4 regions of the Vibrio sp. 1288 genome follow, and region 1 is predicted to be linked to each of the others. Evidence: predicted binding sites of a transcription regulator. Region 1 holds the regulator's gene; each other region holds the start of a gene.
The links. The regulator PurR, encoded in region 1, represses purine synthesis genes. The targets are predictions, from matches to a motif close to TNANGNAAACGTTTNCNTNA.

Region 1 (5,383 bases):
AGCCTATCACAGTGTTGAAATTCGCAGTTTTCTCGCAGGTTTAGGTGAAAATGAGTCGCTAAAACCAGCCGTTGATAGCCTAGTTGATGCATTGAATCGGTTACAAGATCGTGAAGATGCACAACTAGAGCTTGCAGCTGACTTTTGTGAACTGTTTTTGAAGACAGAAAAATACGGCGCTCTTCCTTACGCATCCATGTACATTGGTGAATCAGGTTTACTGAATGACAAGCCAGCTGAGGAAATGGAAAAGTTGATGGCTGAATTTGGCGTTCAAGTAGACGAAAACCTAAAGGAACCTGCGGATCACTTAGCCGTTGAGCTCGACTTTCTCGGGAACATGATTATCCGCTCAAACGAGCTTGAACAAGAAAAACACATGGAAGAAGCCTTCGTTAAACAAAACGACTTTATCCAGCAACAATTGATGTCTTGGTTACCTCAGTTTTCAGACAAATGTAAAAAATTCGACGAATTTGGATTTTACTCGAGTGTCGCGAAACTATTAGTTGCATTTTGTAAACTAGACAGCGCCTACCTTCTTGGTGAATAATTGCCGCCTATTTTTAGGGAGCCTGCCTATCGGGCTTCCTGTATGCCTGAAAGTGACCAATTGTAAGTAACTTGGGTATAATATTCGTTTGCCTTAACTTAGCGCAAAGACGCTTGGTTATTTAGCAGTCAAAATGTGACTTCAAATACACAAATCTCTTGCTGAAAACATTGCTAGTCAGTCCACATAGGGCTAAAATGTGAGCGCAAACGATTAAATATGATTTATATGTAAACCGCTGAAATATAGCGGTTTTTGTGTTTTCTTAACAGGTTGATGGCAATTTCTCATCAGATAGAAAAAAGATAAAATTCATCGACCGATGCTGCTACGTACCCTTTTGTCGCACTTGGATCAACCGCTGCCGAGACACTTAGCGCCAATTTTATATTGCTAGGTGTGAAACCATTAGAGCATCAGGTACATCCAATACGACATATTTCAGTAGCTCGATACAGGACACCATTTATGGCCACGATAAAAGACGTTGCTCGCTTAGCCGGCGTTTCCACTACGACAGTTTCGCACGTTATCAATAAAACGCGTTTCGTTGCAGAAGCAACGCAAGAAAAAGTAATGAAAGCCGTTGACGAGCTGAATTACGCGCCAAGTGCCGTTGCACGCAGCCTAAAATGCAACTCAACTCGTACGATTGGCATGTTAGTAACTCAATCAACTAACCTATTTTTCTCAGAAGTGATTGATGGCGTTGAGAGCTACTGTTACCGCCAAGGCTATACTCTGATTTTATGTAACACAGGCGGGATTTACGAAAAACAACGCGATTACATTCGTATGCTGGCTGAAAAGCGCGTTGATGGCATCCTAGTGATGTGTTCTGACTTAACCGAAGAACTAAAAGAGATGCTTGACCGTCATGCGGACATTCCTAAAGTGGTCATGGATTGGGGCCCAGAGAGCTCACAAGCAGACAAGATCATGGATAACTCAGAAGAAGGTGGCTACATTGCAACCAAACATCTGATTGACAATGGTCATACGGATATCGCTTGTCTAAGCGGTCATTTTGAAAAGCTTGCTTGCCAAGAGCGCATTGCAGGTTTCCGTCGCGCAATGAGCGAAGCGAACCTAGCTGTAAATGAAGACTGGATCCTTGAAGGTAACTTTGAATGTGATACGGCCGTATTAGTTGCAGATAAAATTACCGCAATGGACAAGCGCCCGACGGCGGTATTCTGTTTTAACGACACAATGGCTCTAGGCCTAATGAGCCGCTTGCAACAAAACGGGATCAAAATTCCTGAAGATATTTCAGTGATCGGCTACGACAACATCGAGCTTGCGGAATACTTCTCTCCACCGCTAACGACTATCCACCAACCTAAACGTCGTGTTGGTAAAAATGCATTCGAAATTCTACTTGAGCGTATCAAAGATAAAGAACACGAAAAACGAATTTTCGAAATGCAACCTGAGCTTGTAATTCGAAATACTGTGAAAAAAATGAACTAAATTTCACTGTATTTAACCGTGTTAAATAAGCGCTCTACAGGGGCGCTTATTTTTTTGGAAAAATTAAGCATTCTCTAATACTTCACACCACTCTAATAACAATTGACTAACGTTAACTCCCTGTTTTATATAAATGTAATATATATTAAGAACTCCTTTTCAAAGGCCAATTTGCACCTTTCCATATGCAAAATAGAGCATTCAATCTATCATTTTTATTGAACCGAAATCACACTTTTAACGCTAAACCGTGATGTTAATTCAATATAAGAAGTATGCTCATTGTGTCACGCACAGGGCAAACCATTCGAAAGAGTGGGACGCAAAGCCTCCGGCCTGAACCATATTACGATATGGAAGGTAGCGGGGTTACCGATGGCAAGTGTGTAAGCAATGACTTTACTCTGTAATGACATTGTTTTTACGCATGTTTGCTACTCTCTCGGACCTGACTTTTGGTGGCGTAATATTAATTACACCGAGATAACAAAACATGGATAAACCGATACTCAAAGACTCTATGAAGCTATTTGAGGCACTTGGTAATATCAAGTCGCGCTCAATGTTTGGTGGCTTCGGACTATTCGCTGATGAAACAATGTTTGCACTAGTGGTAAACAATCAGCTTCATATCAGAGCAGACCAAAAAACTTCATCTGACTTCGAGAAACAAGGGCTAAAGCCTTACGTTTATAAAAAACGTGGCTTTCCAGTCGTTACAAAGTACTACGCTATTTCCAGCGATTTATGGGAATCAAGCGAACGCTTAATCGAAGTAGCGAATCAATCATTGAAAAAGGCAAAGCTTGAGAAAGAACAGCAAGCAAGTACAAAGCCTAACCGTTTGAAAGATTTGCCTAACTTACGACTGGCTACCGAGCGCATGCTAAAAAAAGCCGGCATCGAATCCGTAGAGAAGCTTGAAGAGGAAGGTGCGCTTAACGCCTATAAAGCGATAAGAGATACGCACTCTGCAACCGTCAACATTGAGTTGCTATGGGCACTAGAAGGTGCTATCAACGGCACTCATTGGAGTGTGGTACCTCAAGCTCGCCGAGATGAGTTGATGAACGGCCTCCAATAAAAGTCGGCCTAAAAACTATCTTGTAAAACCGCAGTCTAATCTGCGGTTTTTTTGTGAAATTTTTTCGGTTTTCCTACTGTCTTATTACATATATCCCAAATTGGAATCAAAATTATGAATAAGAAACTGATATTAGGTCTCATCCTACTAGCGGCTATCGTCTTTTTAGGTATTAACTTTGGCCAGTATTTAACCTTAGAGAATGCAAAAGCCCAACAAGAAGCACTAACTACATACATCGATCAGAATTTTGTATTCTCGGCTGCGATTTACTTTTTTACCTACATTGCAATTACCGCTTTTTCTATCCCAGGAGCGGCAGTAGTCACCTTACTTGGTGCAGCCTTATTTGGTTTTTGGACAAGCTTGCTACTGGTTTCTTTCGCTAGCACTATGGGGGCAACACTGGCCTTCTTGAGCAGCCGATACTTATTGCGTGACTGGGTACAAAACAAATTCGGAAATAAACTCAACGCAATTAATCAAGGTGTCGAAAAAGACGGAGCTTTTTATCTATTTTCCTTGCGTCTAATCCCTGTATTCCCTTTCTTTCTAATCAACTTACTGATGGGCTTAACACCGATGTCTGTAGGTCGATTTTATCTCACTAGCCAAATAGGTATGCTGCCAGGCACAGCCGTATATCTGAATGCAGGTACTCAATTAGCAACAATTGAAAGCCTATCGGGCATTGTTTCACCCGCAGTATTAGCGTCTTTTGCGCTATTGGGACTATTTCCAATCATCACTAAATGGGTTATGAATAAAGTAAGGCCGACACCAAGTCAGCAAAACTCGTAATTGGTGAAGTGGGTATTTTGATGAAAATATTTATCGCTAAAAACCCAGCAGAAGCACACATTGTATGTGAGCTGCTTAAAGTGGAACAAATTTACTGTGAAGTTCGCGGAGAAGGTATTTTCGGCTTAAAAGGAGAACTGCCGTTTGGTGATGATACCGATCCTTATGTGTGGCTTTTTGACACGGCACAAAAGATGAAAGCTGAAGAAATAGTAAAAGCATATCGAAAACAATCCGATAGGCATGAGTATCAAGATTGGCAATGCCCAAAATGTCATGAAATAAACGAAGGGCAATTTGGTGCATGTTGGCAATGTGGATATCAACTAGGAGAGCTATAGCGGCTCTCCTATTCAGTGGATGCACTCAGTTTTAAGCACATACAGCTTGCTGTTTAATAAACTCGATGGAGTGTTGATTGAAGTCTTCTGGACGCTCTACATTGCATACATGACCACAATTCGGGATTTCTCGTAGAATGCTGAGCTTATGTGCTGCAACCATTTCTTTGACAGGTTTAATAAACATGTAATCCCTGTCGCCCATTAAGTAAAGAGTCGGAATGGGTAACTCTCGATCTTTAAAATATTTCATTAACGGATTTACATCAGCGGCAAGAATAAACCAACGTTTAAATTCTTTTTGGCAAAGCTTCTTGGCTTCGCGAATAAAAAGGTGGCGAGATTCTCGTTGGCTTCTTTGAGGCATAACAATATAAGCGAACAGTTTGTAGAGCCACATGTACGGTAGGATATGCTTACAAAAATTACCTAATTTCACCAATATCTGAGAACGAGTGTTAAGCCTTGTGACAGCACCACCGAGCACCATCGAACGTACGCGCTCTGATGACAATTCAGCAAGGTTTCGAACAATAATAGTACCAAGCGACATACCGACAAAATGAGCGGATTGGATCTTTAAATGGTCCAATACTTTCAAAATATCTTGGGTAACTTCCGTAAAGGTATAACGGCTAGCAATGAGCTCTTTAAGTAACTGATTTGACTTTCCATGACCTCTTAAATCGATCAGCAATAAGTTAAAGTGTTGCTTGTAAGCTTTAATTTGCTTGAACCAGATAGAAGAGCTACCACCAGCACCGTGCACAAATACAACCCACTCATTACTAGTAGGGTGCAAATAGGTTTTATGAAAAAGTAGCGGCTGGGTCATATTGAGTATCAAAAAGATCGTGCTATTGAGTAAAAAGCCATCCTACCACACTCCCCTTACTCAAGATAATAAAGGCACCTCATTCGGTGCCTTTCGTTACAATTTTAAGTCAAACTAACGCTGAGTGGTAAAGCTGCAAATAAGATTCTGCGGCCTTTTGCCAACAAAAGTCTTGTTGCATCGCGTGCAACTGTACTTTATTCACTTCAGGCTCGTTTTGAGCGTAGAGCAACAGTGCCCTTAGCATCGTTAACAACAATGCCTGCGGTGTCGGTTCGAAAAAAACAAACCCCGTT
Region 2 (5,383 bases), on a different contig from region 1:
GAGCCAACTGAAGTGAAAAAGTAACGCGGGTAAATTTAGTTAGCGCGGAGCAGGCTCTTTCCGGGCGCTGCTGAGCAACAAGTTTAAAAAACAACCCATTGCAATACGACAAGCGTCATAAATTGCAGCTGCTTTGGTTGCTATTTACTCAGCTCGCTGATTTTTTCAGCGAGCAGACTTCTTTGTAATAAATCGCCACGATTTTCATTTTTTTGTGATACAATCCCGCCTCTTTTTTTTCTCACTCAAGAACAAGCATGAAGTTTCCTGGTCAGCGTAAATCTAAACACTACTTCCCAACTCACGCTCGAGATCCATTAGTAAACCAAATCCGACAGGCACCTAAGCTATATCGCCCAACTATTGTTGGTGTCGGTCAAACCATTGTAGATATCGAAGCACGTGTAGATGACGCGTTTTTAGAGAAATACAACCTGAGTAAAGGACATTCGCTCGTTCTTGAAGAAAGCAAAGCAGATGCACTTTACGAAGAACTGGTTGAGCAAGGCCTGATCACACACCAATACCCAGGTGACACGATTGGCAATACTCTTCACAACTACTCAGTTTTAGCCGATAGCAAATCCGTTTTGCTCGGTGTGATGTCTAAGAACATTCAAGTCGGTTCTTTTGCTTATCGCTACCTTTGCCGTACGTCTTCACGCATGAACCTTAACCATTTACAAACGGTAGATGGCCCTATTGGTCGCTGCTACACCCTAATTTCTCAAGACGGTGAGCGTACATTTGCTATCAACGAAGGTCATATGAATCAACTGCTTCCGGGAAGCATTCCTGAAGAGATCTTTGAGAAAGCATCAGCCCTGGTTGTTTCTTCTTACCTAATGCGTGGTAAAGAAGAAGATCCAATGCCTAAAGCGGTACAAAGAGCGATCGACTTTGCTAAGAAGCACGATGTCCCTGTTGTACTTACGTTAGGGACAAAGTACGTTATCGAAGGTAACGCACAGTGGTGGCAAGAATACATTCGCGAAAACATTTCTGTTGTCGCTATGAATGAAGAAGAAGGTGCGGCGCTAACAGGTGAAACAGAGCCGCTAGCAGCTGCAGATAAAGCGCTTGAGTGGGTTGATCTCGTACTTTGTACAGCAGGACCAAATGGTCTGTACATGGCTGGTTACACCGATGAGAAAGTAAAACGAGAAACCACACACGACATCCTTGAAAGCTCCCTCGAAGCCTTTAACCAGTACGAGTTTAGTCGTGCGATGCGTAAAGAAGACTGTCAAAACCCAATGAAGGTCTACTCTCACATCGGCCCTTACCTTGGTGGACCACTAGAGATTAAGAACACTAACGGTGCAGGTGATGCAGCCCTTTCAGCCTTACTGCATGACATGGCAGCAAACTCTTTCCACCAAAAAGAAGTGCCTAACTCAGAAAAGCACGAAGTACGATGCTTAACCTACTCCTCGCTTTCTCAGATCTGTAAATACGCAAACCGAGTAAGCTATGAAGTGTTGACGCAGCACTCTCCTCGCCTATCGCGAGCGCTTCCTGAACGAGAAGATAGCTTAGAAGAAACTTATTGGGATCGTTAAAACGACAGCGTTAGAGCTAAAAATATATCAAGGTCACCATTTGGTGGCCTTTTTGTTTTTATCTAGCACTATAACGAGTAGATTTCGTTAGTATGTCGCACAATACGAAGCAGTAAACTCTTTACAAGCCTAACCGAAACAGTACCATCACCAAGCAGACCTTTGCCTCACAATAATACTCGTTATAACTCAGGTAGTTTTTCAACGCTACCTGTGTGCCACTTTGGGGATTCTCCATGCAGTCAGATATCGAAATTTGCCGAAACACACCACTTTCTTCTATTGATGTTATCGCGGAAAAAGTAGGACTATTGCCCGAAGAGTATGACACTCACGGGAAGCACAAAGCCAAAGTCCACCCAAAATGTTTGGAACGACTCAAAGCAAATGATGACGGTAAACTTGTACTCGTCACTGCGATCACGCCGACTCCTCTTGGCGAAGGAAAAACCGTTACGACGATAGGATTGGCGCAAGGTTTAGCAAAGCTTAATCAATCTGTTATTGCATGTATAAGGCAACCTTCGATGGGACCCGTCTTCGGTATTAAAGGTGGCGCAGCGGGCGGTGGTTATTCTCAAGTAGCTCCAATGGAAGAGTTAAACTTACACCTTACTGGTGACATTCACGCAGTGACAGCGGCGCACAACCTTGCTTCAGCCGCTCTTGACGCTCGCTTGTTCCATGAGCAACGCGAAGGTTATGATGCCTTTGAAGCACGTACCGGGTTAAGAGCACTTAAAATCGACACGGCCAGTATTACTTGGAAACGAGTGATGGACCATAATGATCGTGCACTACGTAAAGTCAAAATTGGCCTCAATGATGCAGGAAAAACCATCAATGGTTTCGAGCGTGGCGAAGGGTTCGATATTTCAGCCGCTTCCGAGTTAATGGCTATCATTGCACTAGCCAAAGATTTAAAAGATTTACGCCAACGTATCGGGAAAATTGTCGTAGCGTACGATTTGAACGGAACCCCCGTCACTACGGAAGATCTACAAGTTGCAGGAGCAATGGCAGTAACACTAAAAGAGGCGATTGCACCAACACTGATGCAAACTCTAGAAGGTGTTCCTACGTTGATCCATGCAGGTCCATTTGCAAACATCGCCCATGGAAATTCATCCATTATCGCGGACGATATTGCGCTAAAACTGTCAGGTTACACGGTAACTGAAGCCGGTTTTGGTTCGGATATGGGATTTGAGAAAGCGTGTAACATTAAAGCTGCTGCCGCCAACAAAGCCCCGGACTGTGTAGTGATCGTAGCAACATTACGCGGCCTCAAAGCGAATTCCGGACACTACGATTTACGGCCAGGTATGGCTATTCCAGATTCCATTTTTAATCCGGACCAAGCAGCATTGGAGGCTGGGTTTGAAAATTTAAAATGGCACATAAATAACGTTCATAAATACGGTTTACCTGCTGTCGTTGCCATTAACCAGTTTCCACAAGATTGTGTGAAAGAGCTTAAAGCTCTTGAAGAGCTGATTCACCAATTTAATCCCGAAGTTAAAGTAGCCATCAGCACCGCTTTTTCGCAAGGCGGACAAGGCGCAACGGAACTAGCTCAACATGTTATTGATGCGTGTACCACGCCTGTAGAGTTTTGTCCGTTATACAACAAAGAGCAATCATTACTCGAAAAGCTCATGGCAGTATGTGAAGCGGGCTATGGAGCAACCAATATAGAAATGACTCCTATCGCGACTGAACAGCTCAAACATTTTGAGCAATTAGGCTTTAACAACTTAGCGGTTTGCATCGCGAAGACACCACTATCTATAACCACGGACTCCGCAGTCAAAGGCGCACCAACTGGTTTTACCGTCCCAATCCGCGAGCTGCGCTTGTGTGCGGGCGCAGGATTCATTTATGCATTATCTGGAACCGTGATGACGATGCCAGGCTTACCTGATAAACCCGCATTTATGAATTTAGATCTTGATGATGAAGGAAATATCGTCGGTCTCTCTTAGTGCAGTGATAACGTATCGCTATCAGTGATAGTGAACATATTCATTGAGTGAGTGGTCTACTTACCTATCCACTCACTCTCAACAACTGTGAAAAGAGTTGTCTCAGGCCTTCTACTCTTGAATTGTTGATACAAAGCTCTCTTGCCTTACATCAACGCGCCTGTTTTAGACCTTTAGAGTTAAGACGCTAACCCTAAGCCTTGTTTAGCCATAGTTATTAAGCTAGAAAACCCTATTTATCTTCTTGTTTTGTAGCCACTTTACATTGTAAATCCATACTTGTTGACCTCTCCTTTCTACAATTTTGCGCCAATTTGATGCACGGGCTATTTAGCGCTTCACTAATATGGTGCAGTTGTCTTACAGTGAAATTTTAACCTCCTTGATTTTTAAGGAGATATTCTATGGCTCGATTCTTGTAGTAGACTTTTCACTAATAAGCACATTAGCACATGCTTTTCAAAACCTCTGCGTTGCATACCACCTCCTTCAGGTTAGCACCGTTTTGATGCATGTCAGAAAAGGGAAAGGGAACACTATGGAAGACGCACTCGCCGTAATTTTAGCAGGAGGGATGGGGTCTAGACTCAGCCCACTCACCGATGACAGAACCAAGCCAGCCGTACCTTTTGGCGGAAAATATAGAATTATAGATTTCACACTAACCAATTGTTTACATTCGGGTTTACGCAAGATCCTTGTTTTAACCCAATATAAATCTCATTCACTTCAAAAACACTTACGAGACGGCTGGTCGATATTCAATCCAGAGCTAGGCGAGTACATTACTGCTGTTCCACCACAAATGCGCAAAGGTGGTGCATGGTATGAAGGAACCGCCGATGCGATTTATCACAACATGTGGTTGCTATCGCGAAATGATGCAAAGTATGTGGTTGTGTTATCCGGCGATCATATCTATCGAATGGACTACGCCGCAATGCTTGAAGAGCATAAAGAGAAAGGTGCTAAGCTCACCGTTGCCTGTATGGATGTTCCCGTAGTGGATGCTTCAGCATTCGGTGTAATGGGCACCGCAGAAAACGGGCTCGTTACTTCGTTTATAGAGAAACCTGAAACCCCACCTACCCTTCCAGGAAGCAAAACCAGAAGCCTCGTTTCCATGGGGATCTATATCTTTGATATGGATGTTTTAAAAGAAGCGCTTGAAGAAGACTCAAAACTCGATTCATCAAGCCATGACTTCGGAAAAGACATCATACCTAAGCTGATTGATACCGAATCCGTTTACGCTTATCAATTCTGTGGTAGTAAAGGGCGCGTTGATAAGGATTGCTACTGGCGCGACGTGGGTACCATTGACTCCTTCTATGAAGCGAATATGGATCTGCTAGAACCAGTACCACCAATGAACCTATATCAATCCAATTGGGCGATTCGTACTTACGAGCCGCAGTTTCCACCAGCTCGTACTGTATCGTCGGCTACGGGTAATGAAGGTATTTTTATTAACTCCATCATTGCTACCGGTGTCATCAATTCCGGCGGCTCAGTACAGCACTCCATTATTTCTTCTAATGTACGCATCCAAGACAGTGCAACGGTAGTCGATTCCATCATTTTTGATGACGTAGAAGTCGGTGAAGGAAGTCAGTTGGTCAACTGCATAGTTGATAAACATGTTCGTATTCCGCCACATACTCAAATTGGCATCAACAAACTTGAAGATGCGAAGCGATTTAAAATCTCAGACAAAGGTATTGTCGTCATACCCGAAAGTTACCAATTCGATTAAACGACAAACTATCACAACAAAAAAGCGCACGATAATCATCGTGCGCTTTTGTTTAAGTGCCTGTAAACATTAGGCTATAA
Region 3 (5,383 bases), on a different contig from region 1:
ATGCTAGACGGTCTAACTGAATGGGCTCCAGCGCCGAAAACTCGTCAAGCGGTTGAACGTGAAGTTGAAGCGACTGAAGAGAAGTTCTCTGGTTTCGTATTTAAGATCCAAGCGAACATGGACCCAAAACACCGCGACCGTATCGCATTCATGCGTATTGTATCTGGCACTTACACGCAAGGTATGAAGATGAACCACGTTCGTCTTGGCAAGCAAGTGAGTATCTCTGATGCAGTAACCTTTATGGCTGGTGACCGTGCACGTGCAGAACACGCTTACGCCGGAGACATCATTGGTCTACACAACCACGGCACTATTCAGATTGGTGATACCTTTACGCAAGGTGAATCACTGAAGTTCTCTGGTATTCCGAACTTCGCTCCGGAACTATTCCGTCGTATTCGCCTGAAAGATCCACTAAAGCAGAAGCAGCTTCTCAAAGGTTTGGTTCAGCTATCAGAAGAAGGTGCGGTACAGGTATTCCGTCCTCTACAGAACAACGATCTGATCGTTGGTGCCGTTGGTGTACTTCAGTTTGATGTTGTTGTGGCTCGTTTGAAGTCTGAGTATAACGTTGAAGCGATTTATGAAGGCATTAACGTTGCAACTGCGCGTTGGGTTGAGTGTGGTGATGCGAAGAAACTGGATGAGTTCCAACGCAAGAATCAAGCGAACTTAGCATTGGATGGGGGTGATAACCTAACGTATATCGCTCCAACAATGGTTAACTTAAACTTAGCGAAAGAGCGTTTCCCTGACGTTGATTTCCGTGCGACGCGCGAGCACTAATTTGTGCGGTTAGGGTAAGCCTTAACGCAAACTAGATTTTAAAACGCCCTTGGCTATAAACTTAGCCAAGGGCGTTTTTATATAAGGATAAGATATGAACTGGTTTAAACGTGGGCTAAAGCGTTACGACAATTGGTGTAAAGAAATGGGGTTAACCCCCGACCAGAAACGCAGTTGCGTCCCATATCGAAAAGACCCTGCCCATCAAACTAAAGAGAAGAGTGAAGCCCAACCATCCTCTGATTTTCTGCCCGCAGATACAGATAAAAAGCGTCAAGATGAAGCTCTTTGATACGCACTGCCACTTTGATTTTGATGTGTTTCAAGATGACTTTGCGCATCAACTTGAGCTTGCTCAAACGCAAGGCGTCGCAAGAATTTTGATTCCTTCCGTCGGTCCGCAAAATTGGGCTCGTATTCAAACTTTGGCAGAGCAACATGCCAATTTGTATTATGCTCTCGGCTTTCATCCGTATTTTCTTGAAGATAACGTTGAGCAGCACCTTACAGAGCTAGAAGGCTATCTAAATCAAAAAGGGCAGCAGTGCGTGGCAATAGGAGAGTGTGGTTTAGATTTTGCCATTGATGTTGATCCACAGTTGCAAGAAAAGATACTTGAAGTTCAATTTGAGCTGGCTAGACGCTTCGAACTCCCAGTTATTTTACATAGCCGAAAAGCGCACAATCGCCTCATTCAAATGGTGAAAGCGGCGAATCTCCCTAGAGGTGGTGTGCTACACGCTTTTTCTGGGAGTTATCAGCAAGCCATGGAGTGGGTCAAATTAGGTTTTTTTATCGGTGTAGGAGGAACGATTACCTACCCAAGAGCCAAGAAAACACGCGACGCAATTCAAAAATTACCACTCGAAAACCTAGTAATCGAAACAGACGCACCAGATATGCCTATACTTGGATATCAAGGGGAGTCAAATCACCCAGCCAAACTCATTCACGTCTTTAATGAGCTCGTAGAGTTGCATAACGGCCGAAAGCAATCGATTGCCTCTCAACTGTGGAAAAATAGCAATTTTGCTTTCTCGATATGTGAATAAAATCTAAAGATGTGGTTTGAAATCGAAAACGTTTTCCTGCTTATTGTGAATTAACTCACAAAGCTGGTTGAATCAATCATGAATCTTATAGGAAAGTGTGAGGCTGGCATTACTTTAATTGATTCTGCATGAGTATAATTGCCCCCGCTTTATAGCTCCATTTTGTAACACGCCAATAAATAACTTATAAGGAAGTCATAAACTATGAGCCTGTTTATGAGCCTAATCGGTATGGTAGTGCTTCTTGCGATTGCAGTGGCATTTTCTAACAACCGAAAAGCTATCAACTTTAGAACTGTGGGTGGCGCATTCGCTATCCAATTCGCATTAGGTGCATTTGTTCTGTATGTACCTTGGGGCCGTGATCTACTAAACGGTTTCTCTTCAGGTGTTTCTAACGTTATCAACTACGGTAACGATGGTTCATCATTCCTGTTCGGTGGTCTTGTTTCTGACAAGATGTTCGAAGTATTCGGCGGCGGCGGTTTCATCTTCGCATTCCGTGTTCTTCCTACACTGATCTTCTTCTCTGCACTGATTTCAGTTCTTTACTACATTGGCGTTATGCAATGGGTTATCAAGATTCTTGGTGGCGCACTACAAAAAGCGCTAGGCACTTCTCGTGCGGAATCAATGTCAGCTGCAGCTAACATTTTCGTAGGTCAAACTGAGGCACCTCTAGTTGTTCGCCCATTCGTTCCAAAAATGACTCAATCAGAGCTATTCGCGGTAATGTGTGGTGGTCTAGCTTCTGTTGCTGGTGGTGTACTAGCAGGTTACGCATCTATGGGTGTTCCACTAGAGTACCTAGTTGCGGCATCATTCATGGCAGCACCAGGTGGTCTACTGTTCGCTAAAATCCTTCACCCAGAGACTGACCAGCCTCACGAAAGTATCGAAGAAGCGATGGACGGCGGTGACGACAAACCAGTTAACGTAATCGACGCAGCTGCGGGCGGTGCGGCTTCTGGTCTACAACTTGCGCTTAACGTAGGTGCAATGCTAATCGCATTCGTTGGTCTAATCGCGCTAATCAACGGTATGCTAGGTGGCATCGGTGGTTGGTTCGGCATGCCAGAACTAACACTAGAGCTAATCCTAGGTTACGCGTTCTCTCCACTAGCATTCCTAATCGGTGTTCCATGGGCAGAAGCTGTAACAGCTGGTTCATTCATCGGTCAGAAAATCGTAGTGAACGAATTCGTTGCTTACTTGAACTTCACACCATATCTAGGTGAAAACGCTCAAGTAATCGCGGCAACTGGTGAAGTAATGTCTGAGAAGACAACAGCTATCATCTCATTCGCACTATGTGGTTTCGCGAACCTTTCTTCTATCGCGATTCTACTTGGTGGTCTAGGTAGCCTTGCACCAAACCGTCGTAGTGACATCGCTCGCATGGGTGTTAAAGCAGTTCTTGCAGGTACGTTGTCTAACCTTATGGCAGCGACAATTGCAGGCTTCTGCTTAAGCCTTGCAGCACTATAATTAGAATCGGTTCTTAATATATAGACGCCGTTTTACATCATGCCCTGTAGCAAGAGATTGCTGCGGGGCATTTTTCGTTTTTCGGGCTCCAAAATTTCATCGGGTGTTTGCCTTAGTCGAGGTATTACGCAGTCAATGGAATAGGGGCTAGGAAATTTTGAGATACAAACCGTTTGCGCTCTATTTGGTGCTACAGTTTTGCGGTGAAACTCTATAATGTATTAATCACAGGATAGTGGTTAAGCTTGATTCTTAATCACGTAATGAATATTACATAATCGATGGGCAAATGAATTGCCCTGCAATATCAGATCTAATAGGCGTTTTGCTTTGTGATGTGATATTAAAGACACCGCAATCATAGATTGTTGTGCCATAGGCCAAACTGGTACTGTGCGGTGACAAGGATAGCAATTGGCATATGATAAATTTTCGCTGTATATGCCGAGTCTTCAGGGAACCAAGTCCGTTCATTAATAGACTGTTTAGCCATTTACTCACATTGTCTCGACTTGTTGATTATAGTTAAAGACGTGATGTAAGGCTGAGTAGTGAATTTTTTGAATATTGATCGGAGATAGAAATGAGCGATTTAAAAGCAGCAGCGCTACGTGCACTTAAACTTATGGACCTAACTACGTTGAATGACGATGACACTGATGCAAAAGTGATCTCACTATGTCATGACGCGAAAACAGCAGTAGGCAACACAGCTGCAATTTGTATTTACCCTCGCTTTATTCCTATTGCTAAGAAGACACTTCGTGAGCAAGGTACGCCAGAGGTTCGTATTGCAACAGTAACGAACTTCCCACATGGTAACGACGACATTGAAATCGCAGTTGCTGAAACAAAAGCGGCGGTTGCTTACGGTGCAGACGAAGTTGACGTAGTTTTTCCTTACCGCGCGCTAATGGCGGGTGATGAGAAAGTAGGCTTCGAACTAGTTAAGCAATGTAAAGAAGCTTGTGGTGACATTCTTCTTAAAGTGATCATCGAAACAGGTGAACTAAAAGAAGAAGCACTAATCAAGAAAGCATCTCAAATCTGTATTGAAGCAGGTGCTGACTTCATTAAAACTTCAACTGGTAAAGTGCCAGTAAACGCAACACCAGAATACGCTCGCATGATGCTTGAAGTTATTCGCGACATGGGTGTTGCAGAAACTGTTGGTTTCAAACCAGCAGGTGGTGTGCGCACTGCTGAAGACGCAGCAGCATACCTAGCAATGGCTGACGAAATCCTAGGTGACAACTGGGTTGATGCTCGTCACTACCGTTTTGGTGCGTCTAGCCTGCTAACCAACCTACTAAATACATTAGAAGTATCGGACGACGTCGCTGATCCAACAGCGTACTAATTCCAATAATACGTCTGAACGGTAGCACCTAAACGGGTGCTACCAAACCTCTTCTATCCTACTACAACCATGGCTCAAAAGAGCTTGGGAGGCACTAATGTATTTACCACAAGAAATCATTCGTAAAAAACGTGACGGTGAAGTACTTACCGCAGACGAAATCAACTTCTTTATTCAAGGCGTAGCGAACAACACGGTATCTGAAGGTCAGATTGCGGCGTTTGCTATGACGATTTTCTTTAATGAAATGACCATGGATGAGCGCATCGCCTTAACGTGTGCAATGCGTGATTCGGGCATGGTTATCGACTGGAGCCACATGAACTTCGGTGGTCCAATTGTCGACAAACACTCAACCGGTGGTGTGGGTGACGTAACTTCTTTAATGCTTGGCCCAATGGTGGCAGCGTGTGGCGGTTTCGTACCTATGATCTCTGGCCGCGGTCTTGGTCATACAGGCGGTACGCTGGATAAACTTGAATCTATCCCTGGTTACAACATTACGCCGAGCAACGATGTTTTTGGTCAAGTAACCAAAGACGCTGGTGTGGCGATCATCGGTCAAACTGGTGACCTTGCTCCTGCGGATAAGCGTGTTTACGCGACTCGTGATATTACCGCAACGGTAGACAATATCTCCCTGATTACGGCGTCGATCCTTTCTAAGAAACTGGCGGCGGGTCTGGAATCGCTA
Region 4 (5,383 bases), on a different contig from region 1:
ATAACATTTTTTTGTGAATATTCGAAAGCTGCCACGAACTTGCCGAAGGTGCAGGCAGATTGAAGTATTGCGCGACATCCGAGTGCATTTGGAAAATATCCGATTGTAAGGCAGATAAACGCAGTGTGTACTCATTGCGAAACGCCAGCTTGCCCGTCGCAGGATAAATAAGGTTCATCTGCGCTTTCAAGATGCCCTGTTTTGTGCCGTCTTTTAACTCGATATTGAGCTCGTAGTCGCTGGTCTGCATGTTTCGTGCGCCAGGGAAATATGGCGTATGACCGATAGGATCAAGAAAGTAACTGGGAGCATCTTGGTTGGCGATGTCGGTGTATGGATATTCGACCTGTTGTTGCAGCAAGATGGCTTTGACCAGTATGCGGTATTTTCGCGCCTGGGAGCCGATTGAATCGACACGGTTGAGTAGTAGCTCGACTTTGGGAATCAGTAGTTGATGACGTGTTTGTTGTGTTGAGATTTCTTGGCGTTGCCATAACAAGCTTGCGAGTGTCATGCTACATACCGCAAGTATGGCACATAAGCTGTAAGCAAAAATCAGCTTGAAGTTCTTATTACTCGCCACCTGGGTTGGGATAACGCGTCGATGGTTTTTCGCTGGTGGCACTAAACGAATATTGGCAGGGTTAAGAAAGTAGCCTTTGCGGGGGTAAGTGACTAAAAGCTTAGCGGCATCGTATTCGGGTAAGTACTGCTGTAGCAGTGCACGTAAGGTGCTAATGCGGTTCGTGAGCACATTCTTAGAGATGAACTTGCTCTGCCAAATGGTTTCAATAATGGTGTCAGCAGAGAGTGGGTGGCCAACGCTTGTTAACAGCAGTTCTAATAATTCAATGGTGCGAGGTTCAAGATCAATCGCGATAGCATCTTGATGAAGGGTCTGTGTCTTCGGGTAATAGATCAGCTCTCCAATCGCAATACAACTGTGAGTCTGTTTAGCTTGTTGCAGAAAGTCGCGCATACCGTACCGATCTATTTGGAAATCGCGAAGTATTATATAGCGATTGGAGCGCGAAATCTTATAAATCGCGCTTCAATCATTATCAAAAATTTATGAACCGTAGGTCACGGAATAGCGGTGCGGTTTGTGGTTCATCGCTAACACGAGATTGAGTGCAAACGCCCCCAAAATTGAAAGGCCAATCACTTCTGGTGTGACAAAGAAGAATGAAGCAAACAGGATACATGCATCGATTGCCATTTGGCTTTTGCCAACTGAAATGCCAAATTTGTCTTGGATAAACAAACACAGCACGTTAAAGCCACCCAAGCTGGAGCGATGTCGGAATAGGATCAGCATACCGAGCCCCATTAAAAGTCCGCCTGCGACGGCGCAATAAACTTCATTTACCGATTCGAGCGAGATTAGCAAATAAAGATGATCGGCAAAGATAGAAACCAACGCGCCAGAAATGGCACTATTAATGGCGAAATGACGGCCAAAGCGTTTCCATGCTAGTAAGTAAAAAGGACTGTTTGCTAAAAAGTACAGCACACCAAAGGTAAAAGGTGTAAATTGGCTAATAAGCAGAGCCAATCCAGTCGTGCCTCCCGTTAGAAGGTTCGCGGATTGGAGAAAGAAAACGCCTTGAGCTACTAAAAAGGTACCCGTGAGAATCGCTATCCAGTCTTCTTTTAATGAGTGTTTTTCCATCAATGTTGCAGTCATTAGTGATAAATAAGGCGTGCATAGTAGTAAAAAGATGATCTTTTCGGTAGCTAGAGGGTAAAATTTACGGTAAACCTATGTAATTGCTGTTTTACAGGGTGTAAAGCACAAATTTGACAGGCAATAGATTGTCGTTATGCGATTGCAATGCTGGCATGATAAACATTGCTTGTCATCATGAAAAAACTGCATGAGAAAAATTGTAAATTTCTCTTTATGACCTAAATCAAATTATGTAGAATGCGCGCCATTAGGGTGACGAAAACGTTTGCTTCGGGTCATTCAACAGTTTTTTTGCAACTTTCAGTACTAATCTGAGTCAGGAGATACAGATGCTTAAGCGTGATATGAACATCGCAGATTACGATGCGGAACTGTTCGCAGCTATCCAGGAAGAAACTCTTCGCCAGGAAGAACACATTGAACTTATCGCTTCTGAAAACTACACAAGCCCACGTGTAATGGAAGCGCAAGGTTCTCAGCTAACGAACAAATACGCTGAAGGCTACCCAGGTAAGCGTTACTACGGCGGTTGTGAGTACGTAGATAAAGCTGAAGCACTAGCAATTGAGCGTGCATGCCAACTATTTGGTTGTGAGTACGCTAACGTACAGCCTCACTCAGGTTCTCAAGCAAACAGCGCAGTTTACATGGCGCTTCTTAACCCTGGCGATACAGTTTTAGGCATGAGCCTAGCGCACGGTGGTCACCTAACTCACGGTTCACCAGTAAACTTCTCGGGTAAGCACTACAACGTTATCCCTTACGGTATCGATGAAGCTGGTCAAATCAACTACGACGAGATGGAACAGCTAGCACTTGAACACAAACCTAAGATGATCATCGGTGGTTTCTCTGCTTACTCGCAAATCGTTGATTGGAAACGCATGCGTGAAATCGCTGACAAAGCAGGTGCTTACTTATTTGTTGATATGGCGCACGTAGCTGGTCTTATCGCTGCCGGTGAATACCCAACACCAGTACCGCATGCTCACGTGGTAACAACAACGACGCACAAAACACTAGCAGGTCCTCGCGGTGGTCTTATCTTGTCAAATGCTGGCGAAGATATGTACAAGAAATTGAACTCAGCAGTGTTCCCTGGTGGTCAAGGTGGCCCTCTAATGCACGTTATCGCTGGTAAAGCAGTAGCGTTCAAAGAAGCGATGGAGCCAGAGTTCAAAGCTTATCAAGCTCGCGTAGTGAAAAACGCAAAAGCAATGGTTGGTCAGTTCCAAGAGCGTGGCTACAAAATCGTATCTAACGGTACAGAAAACCACTTGTTCCTTGTTGACCTAATCGACAAAGATATCACTGGTAAAGACGCAGACGCGGCACTAGGTGCAGCAAATATCACTGTAAACAAGAACTCAGTACCAAATGACCCACGCAGCCCATTCGTAACGTCTGGTATCCGTGTAGGTACGCCAGCGATCACTCGCCGTGGCTTCACTGAAGAAGATGCAAAAGAGCTAGCAAACTGGATGTGTGACGTTCTAGATAACATCGGCAACGAAGAAGTTATCGAAGCGACAAAACAGAAAGTGCTAGAAATTTGTAAGCGTCTACCAGTTTACGCCTAACTGCTTTTCATAGAGTGAGTCGATTTCGGTGTCGAACATACTCATTTGCTCGCGCAAACTCCGTGTGTTCTTCTAGAACTCGACTCATCTATTTTGAACATTGATATACTAAAGGCCCTCATTTGAGGGCCTTTTTGTTTGTCTGGCGTTTGGAATGAGATATAGCGAGAGTGTGTGATAAGGGGATGGCTACCAACACTGTCCCTTTTCAATATATCCAAACCACGTCATTCCGACGAGCCTAGGCGAGATCAGGAATCTTGTTGAGGCACACTCTTTTACTCAGAGTTTCCCTAAAAATCATCAGTATTCTGAAAACAGATTCTGAATCACGCTCGTTCCTCGCTGTTCAGAATGACGGTGGTAGAATGGCTTTTTATCATCATTTGCCAGATACAAAAAAGGTTGGCACTGAGCCAACCTTTTCTCTTCAAAACAAACTTTTCAAAACAAGCGAGAGCTTATTTAATCTCGATACCTTGAGCTTGCATATCGGCATGGTAAGAAGAGCGAACAAATGGACCACACGCTGCATGCGTGAAGCCAAGTTCTAGTGCAACTTCTTTTAGCTCGTCAAACTCTGATGGTGGAACGTAACGTTCTACTGGCAAGTGGTGACGGCTTGGCGCTAGGTACTGGCCTAGAGTCAGCATCGTTACGCCGTGTGCGCGTAGATCTTTCAGTACTTCGATGATTTCTTCTTTGGTTTCACCAAGACCCATCATCAAACCAGACTTGGTCGGTACATCGGGATGCTGCTCTTTGAACTTCTTAAGAAGCTCAAGTGACCATTTATAGTTCGCACCTGGGCGAGCTTTACGGTAAAGACGTGGCGCTGTTTCTAAGTTGTGGTTGAAGACATCTGGCGGATTGTCTTTCATTAGATCAAGCGCTACATCCATGCGACCACGGAAGTCAGGAACCAGTGTTTCAATCTTAATATGCGGGTTTAACGCACGGATCTCGCGGTTACAATCGGCAAAGTGTTGTGCACCGCCGTCACGCAGATCGTCACGGTCAACAGAAGTGATTACTACGTATTTCAGCTTCATATCGGCAATGGTTTTCGCCAGTTTTTGAGGCTCTTCTGCTTCCGGTGGTAATGGGCGGCCATGAGCAACGTCACAGAAAGGACAACGACGAGTACAAATAGCACCTAAGATCATGAAGGTTGCTGTACCGTGGTTAAAACATTCCGCTAGGTTCGGGCAAGATGCTTCTTCACATACGGAGTGAAGTTTATTCTTACGCATCGCCGCTTTGATGTCTTGAATTCGTTGGCTGTCGGCTGGTAGCTTGATCTTCATCCAATCAGGCTTACGTAGCACTTCTTTCTGCTCTGTAGGCATGTTCTTTACGGGAATCAATGCCATTTTATCGGCGTCACGATATTTAACGCCTTTTTCCATCTGGATTGGTTTGCTCATGCTTTATTACCTTGAGAAGGTGCTTCTGTGCTGAATTCTACTTGCTCATAATCGAGCAAAGTAACGAGTTCTTCTATTAATTGTTTTTCTACGGCTTCTACATTGTCTGGGCCGCCAAATTGGCTGACCTGAACCATTTCCATACCTTCATAACCACAAGGGTTAATACGCAGAAACGGTGTTAAATCCATATTTACGTTCAAGGCTAAACCATGAAACGAGCATCCTTTACGAATGCGTAAACCGAGAGAGCATATTTTCTTACCGGCAACGTAGACACCTGGTGCGTCAGGTCGCGCGGCTGAGTCAATATTGTATGCTTTTAGCGTGTTGATCACGAGGTTCTCGATTGTGGTAACGAGATCTCGTACACCTAATTTTTTACGGCGTAGGTTGATCAAGAAGTAGGCGACCAACTGACCAGGGCCATGATACGTAACCTGGCCTCCGCGATCACTTTGTACAACAGGAATATCGCCAGTGTTAATCAAGTGCTCAGCTTTACCTGCCTGTCCTTGCGTAAATACTGGGTTATGTTCTACCAACCAGACTTCATCACGGGTTTCTTCTGTGCGTTGGTCGGTGAACTCATGCATCGCCTTCCATACAGGCTCATAGTCTTGGCGGCCAAGTCGTTTTACAACAAGTTGGTGTTGCATGGGAATTCCTGTTGCTAATATATAAAG

Region 2: a site for PurR is predicted at 1,713-1,732, ahead of R8O11_RS10690 (formate--tetrahydrofolate ligase). Genes of this name have one in related genera too.
Region 3: a site for PurR is predicted at 1,862-1,881, ahead of R8O11_RS20635 (NupC/NupG family nucleoside CNT transporter). Genes of this name have one in related genera too.
Region 4: a site for PurR is predicted at 1,944-1,963, ahead of glyA (serine hydroxymethyltransferase). Genes of this name have one in related genera too.

What each region holds. Positions count from the first base shown of each region.
Region 1 is NZ_JAWPOX010000006.1:52,311-57,693, reverse strand. Features, by position in the region: gene torD (molecular chaperone TorD) at 1-553, shown strand, start outside; gene purR (HTH-type transcriptional repressor PurR) at 1,022-2,026, shown strand; cyclic di-GMP riboswitch class I at 2,314-2,403, shown strand; gene R8O11_RS06405 (TfoX/Sxy family DNA transformation protein) at 2,520-3,110, shown strand; gene R8O11_RS06400 (TVP38/TMEM64 family protein) at 3,225-3,911, shown strand; gene R8O11_RS06395 (DUF2007 domain-containing protein) at 3,932-4,252, shown strand; gene R8O11_RS06390 (alpha/beta fold hydrolase) at 4,284-5,087, opposite strand; gene glgA (glycogen synthase GlgA) at 5,197-5,383, opposite strand, start outside.
Region 2 is NZ_JAWPOX010000011.1:111,183-116,565, forward strand. Features, by position in the region: gene R8O11_RS10680 (CreA family protein) at 1-24, shown strand, start outside; gene R8O11_RS10685 (inosine/guanosine kinase) at 258-1,562, shown strand; gene R8O11_RS10690 (formate--tetrahydrofolate ligase) at 1,799-3,547, shown strand; gene glgC (glucose-1-phosphate adenylyltransferase) at 4,086-5,303, shown strand.
Region 3 is NZ_JAWPOX010000036.1:20,681-26,063, forward strand. Features, by position in the region: gene prfC (peptide chain release factor 3) at 1-789, shown strand, start outside; gene R8O11_RS20625 (DUF5363 family protein) at 884-1,081, shown strand; gene R8O11_RS20630 (TatD family hydrolase) at 1,068-1,841, shown strand; gene R8O11_RS20635 (NupC/NupG family nucleoside CNT transporter) at 2,046-3,329, shown strand; gene R8O11_RS20640 (hypothetical protein) at 3,688-3,822, opposite strand; gene deoC (deoxyribose-phosphate aldolase) at 3,913-4,689, shown strand; gene deoA (thymidine phosphorylase) at 4,787-5,383, shown strand, end outside.
Region 4 is NZ_JAWPOX010000029.1:41,828-47,210, forward strand. Features, by position in the region: gene R8O11_RS18635 (winged helix-turn-helix domain-containing protein) at 1-979, opposite strand, end outside; gene R8O11_RS18640 (YitT family protein) at 1,070-1,672, opposite strand; gene glyA (serine hydroxymethyltransferase) at 2,020-3,270, shown strand; gene lipA (lipoyl synthase) at 3,732-4,697, opposite strand; gene lipB (lipoyl(octanoyl) transferase LipB) at 4,694-5,356, opposite strand.